DNA from 3 places in the Streptomyces sp. Wb2n-11 genome. Region 3 is predicted to be linked to each of the others. Evidence: riboswitches for the same ligand, from Rfam matches in the RefSeq annotation. Region 3 holds a riboswitch; each other region holds the start of a gene.
The links. Region 3 has a riboswitch for cobalamin ahead of BN1555_RS30875 (FecCD family ABC transporter permease). Riboswitches for the same ligand answer to the same signal wherever they lie in the genome.

Region 1: linked by a shared signal. The riboswitch ahead of BN1555_RS24885 (cobalamin biosynthesis protein) and the one ahead of BN1555_RS30875 (FecCD family ABC transporter permease) in region 3 are both predicted to bind cobalamin.
Region 2: linked by a shared signal. The riboswitch ahead of BN1555_RS10490 (ribonucleoside-diphosphate reductase subunit alpha) and the one ahead of BN1555_RS30875 (FecCD family ABC transporter permease) in region 3 are both predicted to bind cobalamin.

What each region holds. Positions count from the first base shown of each region.
Region 1 is NZ_CVPB01000001.1:5,473,841-5,476,705, forward strand. Features, by position in the region: gene BN1555_RS24880 (cobyric acid synthase) at 1-417, opposite strand, end outside; gene BN1555_RS24885 (cobalamin biosynthesis protein) at 426-1,406, opposite strand; cobalamin riboswitch at 1,530-1,679, opposite strand; gene BN1555_RS24890 (hypothetical protein) at 1,795-2,019, opposite strand; gene BN1555_RS24895 (inorganic phosphate transporter) at 2,038-2,865, opposite strand, start outside.
Region 2 is NZ_CVPB01000001.1:2,376,424-2,379,288, forward strand. Features, by position in the region: gene BN1555_RS10475 (carbon starvation CstA family protein) at 1-785, shown strand, start outside; gene BN1555_RS10480 (YbdD/YjiX family protein) at 782-985, shown strand; gene BN1555_RS10485 (Uma2 family endonuclease) at 1,040-1,630, opposite strand; cobalamin riboswitch at 1,726-1,867, shown strand; gene BN1555_RS10490 (ribonucleoside-diphosphate reductase subunit alpha) at 2,006-2,865, shown strand, end outside.
Region 3 is NZ_CVPB01000001.1:6,749,378-6,752,242, reverse strand. Features, by position in the region: gene BN1555_RS30885 (ABC transporter substrate-binding protein) at 1-214, opposite strand, end outside; gene BN1555_RS30880 (ABC transporter ATP-binding protein) at 230-1,015, opposite strand; gene BN1555_RS30875 (FecCD family ABC transporter permease) at 1,015-2,082, opposite strand; cobalamin riboswitch at 2,228-2,375, opposite strand.

The DNA.
Region 1 (2,865 bases), 1.3 Mb from region 3:
GTCCGTCACGGTGCCGAGCAGCGCTTCCCGGTGCCCCCCGTGCGGCACTTTCCCGGGGGCCACGGCGCCTGATTGCTGCCGCGCCGCGGGCCCGGGCCCCCCGAAGAACCCGCGCGCGCTCATCTCGCCCACCGGCTTGCCCAGCAGCACCACCTGACTGCTGCGGTCACTGCCGGGCTTGAGCAGCACGGGGTTCATGAGCGCCGTCGGCTCCACCCGCGCCGCCTGCGCCTGCATGGCCTGCGCCCGCCCGATCTCCGCGCCTTCGCGCGTCACGAACGAGTTCAGCGACATGTTCTGCGCCTTGAACGGCGCGACCTTCACACCCTTGCGTACGAGCCACCGGCAGATCCCGGCCGTCACGACGCTCTTGCCGGCGTCGGACGTGGTCCCCGCGACGAGCAGACCGCCCCCCAGTGAACCGCTCATGCGTGTCCCTTTCCTGTGCGTGTGCCACCGCGCGCGCCGCGTCGCAGCGCACCGAGCACCAGCCGCCCTCCGACGGCCGCCGCCAGTGCGAGCGCCCCGACACGGCGCGACAGCCGCGCCGCCCGCTCGATGTCCGGTACGCCGACGGGCCGCCCGGCGGCGTTGAGCACGGGCCGGTGTTCGACCCGGCCCGCGTACGAGAGCGTTCCGCCGAGCCGCACGCCGAGCGCGCCGGCGAAGGCGGCCTCCACGGGGCCCGCGTTGGGGCTCGGGTGCTTGGCCGCGTCCGTACGCCAGGCCCGCACCGCACCGCGCGGATCGCCGCCCGCCACGACCGCGAGGGCGGCCGTCAGCCGGGCGCCGGGCCAGCCGGCCACGTCGTCGAGGCGGGCCGAGGCCCAGCCGTAGCGCAGGTATCTGGCCGATCTGTGCCCCACCATGGCGTCGAGCGTGTTGACGGCGCGGAAGGCCACGAGCCCCGGCACCCCGCCCAGGGCGCCCCACACCAGCGCGCCCACGACCGCGTCCGAGGTGTTCTCGGCGACGGACTCGACGACGGCGCGGGCGATCTGCTGTGCGTCCAGCGCCTGCGGGTCGCGCCCGCACAGGTGGGGGAGGCGTTCGCGGGCGACCTCGACGTCCCCGGCCTCCAGGGCGCTGCCCACGGCGCGCGCCTCGCGGCCCAGCGACGTACCTCCGACGACGGCCCAGGTGGCGGCGGCGGTCAGCGCGACGGCGGCGGCGGGGGAGCGGCGTACGGCACGGGAGGCCAGCACGGCGGCGCCCGCCGCGCCTCCGGCGCACACCAGGGTGTGCACCGCGCCCCACCCGCGGTGGTCACGCCACAGCAGGGACTCGACGGCACCCGCGGCCCGTCCGAACGCGGCGACCGGGTGCCCGCGGCGGGGATCACCGAGGACGAGGTCGCCGATCAGGCCGGCGGTGGCGCCGTACGCGAAGATGCGATCGGCACGCATGGCTCAGCAGGCCGATGCGCCTCGAAGCGCACGCGTCGTACGCACGGGAATGTCAGGACTGACAGGAACGACTGAACGGCAGCCGGGCATGGCGGTATGTCCTCACTCAGGGTCCGCGCCCTGGTTCGACGTGACCGGCGGTGAGAGTTCCTGGCTCCCGGGGACTTCTTCGTCTTCCCCGGTCACAGTGGCGGGACCGCGCCGGATTCGCACCGGACTTCCTCTCGTGCCGCCGTATTCGGCTCGGGCAGTCCACCACGCTCCGCGAACGTCGTCAACTTGCTGTTGACCTGCGACGGGGGAGTGTGCCGAGGCACACAGGAACCGCCCCGCCGATGGCCGGTAAAGGCCGGTGGCGGGGCGGTTCCGGGAGACTGCGGTCGTCGTGTCAGACGACGATCAGGTAGATCCCGTACGCCACGGCCGCCGCGCACAGCGCGAAGCAGGCGTAGGCGCCGGTGCGAACCATGACGGCGGAGCCGCCGCCCTGCGCGGAGGCGCTCTCCTGCTTGGAGAGGCCCACGATGCCGAGGGTGAACAGGCCCACCAGGGACACGGTGACCACGAGGCTCACGCCGAATACGGAGCCGAGAGCTGCCCAGTCGATGTTCATGCGATCTGTCCTCTGTCCTTACACCGGGGCCGGGCTGGCCGGCTCCGCGGAGCTGCCGGCCGGGGCCGGGATGGTCGTCTTGAGTTCCTCGGCGGCCAGGGAGGCGACGGCGCCGGCCGTGGGCGGCACGCTGACGGCGGCCATGGCCGTGGTGACCACACCGGCGGACTCGCCGGACTCGTCGTCGGTGACGTTGGTGTGGTCGACCGGCTTGCGGCGCGACAGGGCCCAGATGACGGCGGAGCCGCCGACGAGCAGGAAGGCCACCACGGCGATGCCCCAGGTGCCCTGCCCGGTGAGGAATTCGGCGCCCGCGGCGACCAGTCCCGCGGCCGGCAGCGTCAGACCCCAGGCGACGAACATCCGGGTGGCGGTGGACCAGCGGACCACGCCGCCCTTGCGGCCGAGGCCCGCGCCCATCACGGCACCGGAGCAGACCTGGGTGGTGGAGAGGGAGAAGCCGAGGTGCGAGGAGGCCAGGATGACGGTCGCGGCGCTGGTCTGGGCGGAGAAGCCCTGCGGCGGACGGAGGTCGGTGAGGCCCTTGCCCATGGTGCGGATGATGCGCCAGCCGCCCAGGTACGTACCGAGCGCGATGGCGACACCGGCGGAGACGATGACCCACATCGGGGGGTTCGAGCCGGGTGCGAGGACGTTGCCGGTGACCAGGGCGAGGGTGATGACACCCATGGTCTTCTGCGCGTCGTTGGTGCCGTGGGCGAGCGAGACGAGACCGGCGGAAGCGATCTGGCCGGCGCGGTAGCCCTTGGCCGTGGCCTTCTCGTCGGCCTTGCTGCCGAGCTTGTACGTCAGCTTGGTGGCCAGCAGCGCGGCGATGCCGGCGAC
Region 2 (2,865 bases), 4.4 Mb from region 3:
TCTGGTACCACTTCGCGATCATGTTCGAAGCGCTGTTCATCCTCACGACGGTGGACGCGGGCACCCGCGTCGGGCGCTTCATGCTCCAGGACATGCTGGGCAACGTCTACAAGCCGTTCCGCGAGGTCAGCTGGAAGCCGGGCGTCTGGTTCGCCAGCGCGGTCGTGGTCGGCGGCTGGGGCTACTTCCTGTGGGTCGGCGTGCACGACCCGCTGGGCGGCATCAACCAGCTCTTCCCGCTGTTCGGCATCGCGAACCAGCTGCTGGCCGCCGTCGCCCTCGCCGTCTGCACCGTGCTGCTCGTCAAGTCCGGCCGCCTGAAGTGGGCGTGGGTCACCGGAGTGCCGCTCGCCTGGGACGTGGCGGTCACGCTCACCGCCAGCTGGCAGAAGATCTTCTCGGACGACGTGAAGGTCGGCTTCTTCGCCCAGCGCGACAAGTACCAGGCGGGCATCGACTCGGGCCAGGTGCTGCCGCCCGCCAAGAACATGGACCAGATGCACACCGTCGTCACCAACTCGACGGTCGACGGCGTGCTGTGCGCGCTCTTCGCGGTCCTCATCGTCGTGGTGCTCGCGGACGCCGGCCGGGTCTGCCTCAAGGCCGTCCGCGCCCCCGAGAGCGTCAAGCTCCATGAGGCGCCGTACGTCGAGTCCAGGCTCGTCGCCCCCGCCTCGATCATCGCGACCAAGGAGGAGAAGGCCGAACTGGCCGCGGCCGGCGTCGGTCCGGAGGGCGGCACCCGCAAGGAGGCCGCGGCGGCCGGCGCGGGGACCCCCGAATGACCCTGACGGGCGTGCGCCGCGCGGCGGGCCGGATCCGCTGGTACGTCCGCGAACTGACCGGCGAGGCGACGTACGACCGGTACGTGGCGCACGCGAGGTCCTGCGACCCCGAGGCGCCGGTCATGTCCCGGCGCGCGTTCGAACGCAGCCGCACGGACGCCCGGGAGGCGGACCCCCGCGAGGGCTTCCGCTGCTGCTGAGCGATTTCCACGGGCCGCCGCGTCCCCTTCGGGGGGCGCGGCGGCCCGTCGTCGTCAGCGCACCCACTCCTTCAGCGCTTCGGTCTCCAGGGTGATCCCCACCGGGCCGGGCAGCGCCACGGGCTTGCCGAACGGGACGATGTGCGCGTTCTCGTACCGGACTCCGTCGGGCTCGCTGTAGACCGTCACCTCGCAGGCGTCCCGGTCGATGAGCAGGTAGACCGGGATGCCGGTCTCGGCGTAGGCGCGGGGCTTCTCCACCCGGTCGCGCTGGTCGGTGTCGGTGTCGGTGTCGTACGAGGTGACCTCGACGGCCATCAGCACGGAATCGGGATCGGCCCACTCCCCCTGCCCGACGAAGGCGCCGCTGGGCGCGAGAGAACCGTCGGGCCGGGCGCGGCCCTTCCGGTATGCCTGCACCTTCAGTCCCTGGTCGGGATAGAGCCACAGCTCGGGCCGCGACTGCATACAGATGCGCGTCAGCCACTCGATGATCCGTCCGTGGTCCCCGTCCGGCACAACCCTGCTCCTCAGCCTCCCGTCGATGAGTTCCAGCCGCACGCCCTCGGTCGTGCGGGCCAGTATGCGCGTGGCCTCGTCGAACTCTTCGGGGAACAGGTGGGGCCGGTCGGCGGTCGCTGCCATGGGGCGTACCTCCTTGTGCTCACGACGATAGCGGAGCGCTGTGACAGCCGCCCTCACACTTCCCGGGTGACACAACATGTGGGGGCCGCATCATCCAACGGCCCCCACATGTATGCTCGTGCTCGCTGTCGCCGCAGGGGAATCCGGTGCGAATCCGGAACTGTCCCGCAACGGTGTGATCGGTGCGCTTTTGCGCACCCAGGAGTCCGAGGACCTGCCGACGGCGTATCCGGCTCGACCGAACCGGATACCGACACGTCCGGGCCTCGCGGTTGGGCCGGTGGACGCTACGCGGTGTGCCGCCCTCAGGGGTGACGTGTGCCCGTACGCCCCCCGTTCCCCGCCGGCCCCGAGCCGAGCGAGGGAGAGCACCCCGTGACCATCGCGCCAGCCGATCCGGCAACTGCCACGGAGCCGACGGGTTCAACGGAGTCGGCGCAGTCGCCCGACGGCCCCGGGACCGCGCTCCTGCGGACCCTCACCGACCTGACCGCCGACCTCCCCGACACCGACCCGGGCAGAGTCGCCGCGGCCGCCCTGCGCGGCCGCAACGCGGCGTCGGACGCGGCCGAGTTGCGGGGACTCGCCACCGACGCCGCCGCCGGGCTGATCTCCGAGGACCCGGCGTACTCCCGCCTCGCGGCCCGGCTGCTGACCCGCACGATCCGGGACGAGGCGGCTACGCAGGGCGTCCGCACCTTCTCCGAGTCGGTCTCCGTCGGCCACCGCGAGGGCCTGATCGCCGACCGTACGGCCGAGTTCGTGTCCGCCCACGCGGCCCGCCTCGACGCGCTGGTCGACCCGGCCGCCGACGACCGCTTCGGCTACTTCGGCCTGCGCACGGTCTACAGCCGCTACCTCCTGCGCCACCCGATCACCCGACAGGTGATCGAGACCCCGCAGCACTTCATGCTGCGCGTGGCGTCCGGTCTGGCCAAGGACGGCTCCCCCGCGGCCGCCGACGAGGTCGCCGCGCTGTACCGCCTGATGAGCCGCCTGGACTACCTGCCGTCCTCGCCGACGCTCTTCAACTCCGGTACGCGCCACCCGCAGATGTCCTCCTGCTACCTGCTGGACTCGCCGCTCGACGAGCTCGACTCGATCTACGGCCGCTACCACGAGGTCGCGCGCCTCTCCAAGCACGCGGGCGGCATCGGCCTCTCGTACTCCCGCATCCGCGCCCGCGGCTCCCTGATCCGCGGCACCAACGGCCACTCCAACGGCATCGTCCCCTT
Region 3 (2,865 bases):
TTTCGGTGATACCGACGTCATTGGTGACCACACGCTCCGGGGCCTTGTCGTAACTCTTCTTCCGACCGCAGTTCTCGACGGTCACCGGATAGTGGCCGCCGCCTGCCTCGGCACCGCTGTTCTCTGCGTCTTGAGAGGTGACCTGCGCGCCGCAGCCGGTGAGGAACAGGGCGGCGGCGAAGGCGAGTGCGGCGGGGCGTACGGGGTTCGGCATGGAGACAGTGGCTCCTCAGGAAGCGGGGTGGGTGGGCGGGAGACGGTCGAAGAGCAGTTGTACGGCGCCGGACTCGGGATGCGGTACGCGGTGTGCCCGTACGCCGAAGACCTCGGCCAGCAGCTCGGGGGTGAGCACGTCGTACGGAGCGCCGGAGGCGACGATCCGGCCGCTGTCGATGACATGGAGCAGATCGCAGTGGAGTGCGGCGAGGTTGAGGTCGTGCAGTGCGGTGAGCACGGTCAGCCCGCTGCCGCGCACCAGGGCCAGCACGTCCAGCTGCTGGGCGATGTCCAGGTGATTGGTGGGCTCGTCGAGCACCAGTACCCGAGGCTGCTGAGCGAGCGCGCGGGCGATCAGGACCCGCTGCTTCTCACCGCCGGAGAGGGTGAGGAAGCCACGGCCGACGAGATGACCGGCGCCGACCTGCGCCAGGGCGGCCTCGCACGTCCGCCGGTCCTCGTCGGTGGTCCGGGCCACCGACCGCTGGTGCGGCAGCCGCCCCATCGCCACGACTTCGGCGACCGTGAAGTCGAACTCGGTGACCACCTCCTGGGGCAGTGCGGCCAGCCGACGGGCGCCTTCGCGCGCGCTCAGGGCGTGGAGGTCAGCGCCGTCGAGCCGGACTGTACCGGCCGAGGGACGCAGGGCCCGGTAGACGCAGCGCAGCAGGGTGGATTTCCCGCTGCCGTTGGGCCCGACAAGCCCGACGACCTGCCCGGCGGCCGCTCGCAGCGTGGCCTCCCGCACCAGCCGCGCACCGGAGATCTCGACCGTCAGTTCATCGATGTCGATCCGCATCACGCGCCTCCGAAGGTGTAGGAGCGGCGGCGCATCAGCAGGACGAAGCACGGCACACCGATGACCGCGGTCAGTACGCCCACCGGCAGCTCGACGGGCGCGAGCACCACGCGCGACAGGATGTCCACCCAGATCAGCAGGACGGCGCCCGCGAGGGGCGCGACGGCCAGCAGCCGGCGGTGGTCCGCGCCGACCAGCATCCGTGCGGCGTGCGGGACCATCAGTCCGACGAAACCGATCGCACCGCTCACCGCCACCACCGCCCCGGTGACGGCCGCGCAGACCAGGAAGAGTTCCTTGCGCAGCTTCCCCGCGTCCACCCCCAGGGCGGCCGCGGTCTCGTCGCCCATCGCCAGGGCGTTCAGGCGGCGCGCCGACACGGTGAGGTGGGCGAGGCCGGCGAGTACGGCTCCGGCGGCGATCGGTACGGAGGCCCAGTTGGCTCCGCCGAGGCTGCCGAGCAGCCACATCATCGCGGAGCGGGCCGCCTCGCCACGCTCGGCCGCGAACACCATGAACGTCGTGACGGCCGAGAAGCCGTAGTACATCGCGGTGCCCGTCAGGACGAGCCGCAGTGGGGTCAGGCCGTCAGCGGTGCGGGCGATGGCGTACACCAGCGTCATGGCGAGGAGCGCGGAGAGGAAGGCCGCCGTGGACAGGGCCCAGAGACCGAGCGCGCCGAAGGCTCCGAACAGGAGCACGGCGTTGGCGCCGACGGCCGCGCCCGAGGAGATGCCGAGCACGAACGGGTCGGCGAGAGCGTTGCGGACCATGGCCTGCACGGCGACGCCGATGGCCGACAGGCCGGCCCCGACGACTGCGGCCAGTACGGCCCGCGGAAAGCGCAGTTCCCACACGATGGTGTACGCCGGGACCTGGTCGGGGGATATGAGGCCGCCTGTCAGTCCGGCCCACAGATAGCGCAGCACTTCCCCCCAGGAGAGCCCCGACGCCCCGATGCCCGCCCCGCAGAGGATGGAGAGCACAAGCGCGGCGCACAGGGCGGTGAGGAGGAGCGGAAGTGACACGCGCTGGGGCGGCGCGGGGCCGGCGCCGGCGCGGGGCAGGTGCGGCGGCAGGGCGGGTTTGAGTTCGAGGGGTGTGGCCACGGGCGGTTCGCTTTCGCCTCGGGCCGTGCACCTGCGTGAGCAAAGGAGCGGCCCGGGACGCCGGGCGCCCTGCGCAGCGCCCTCTCGCAGTCCACGGCGAATTGACAGGAGCCATCACCACCGCGGGTAATCGGGCTTACGGGGCCACGTGTCGGGCTCCGCCTACCGTTGCGGGTCAGCGCCGGACTTCGACCGGACTTCCCCCGCGGGGCGCTTGCAGCTTAGCGCCTACGGAAGGGAGCCCCGCCAGGGGAGAATCCGGTGCAAACCCCGTCGTGCACGCGCAGCGTGGCCAGGTCCGCGCCGGCGTCTGCGGCTTCCGCCCGCGGCCGGCCCCGACGAAAACCGGCACGCCGCGCGCGCCTGCCCGCCCACCGGGCCGGCAGCCTCAAGCTGACGCCACGGTTCTCCGGCCCCGGACAGAGCGGCTCGCACACAGGGCCGCGGCCGGCCGGCGCGGGAGCTGCGGGCCTCCGGAGCGCCTCCGGGGTGGGGATGCTCCCCGCCCGGCCGAGCGGGGCACGGAGGTGTGCGCCGGCCCCGCCGTACGGCAGGAGCCGGGCCCGCCGGCCGGTCGGGGCGCATGGGACCGGGTGATCCGGCGTCTGTGGACCCGTACCGTCCCCGGGACGCCCGTCTGCGCTCTCTTCCGCCCGGCTCGTACGGGCTCAGAACGATCCGAAACAGCCCTGGGCGCGGCGACGACCGGCCGTGTCGTGGAGACTTGAGGAGGCGGGCGGC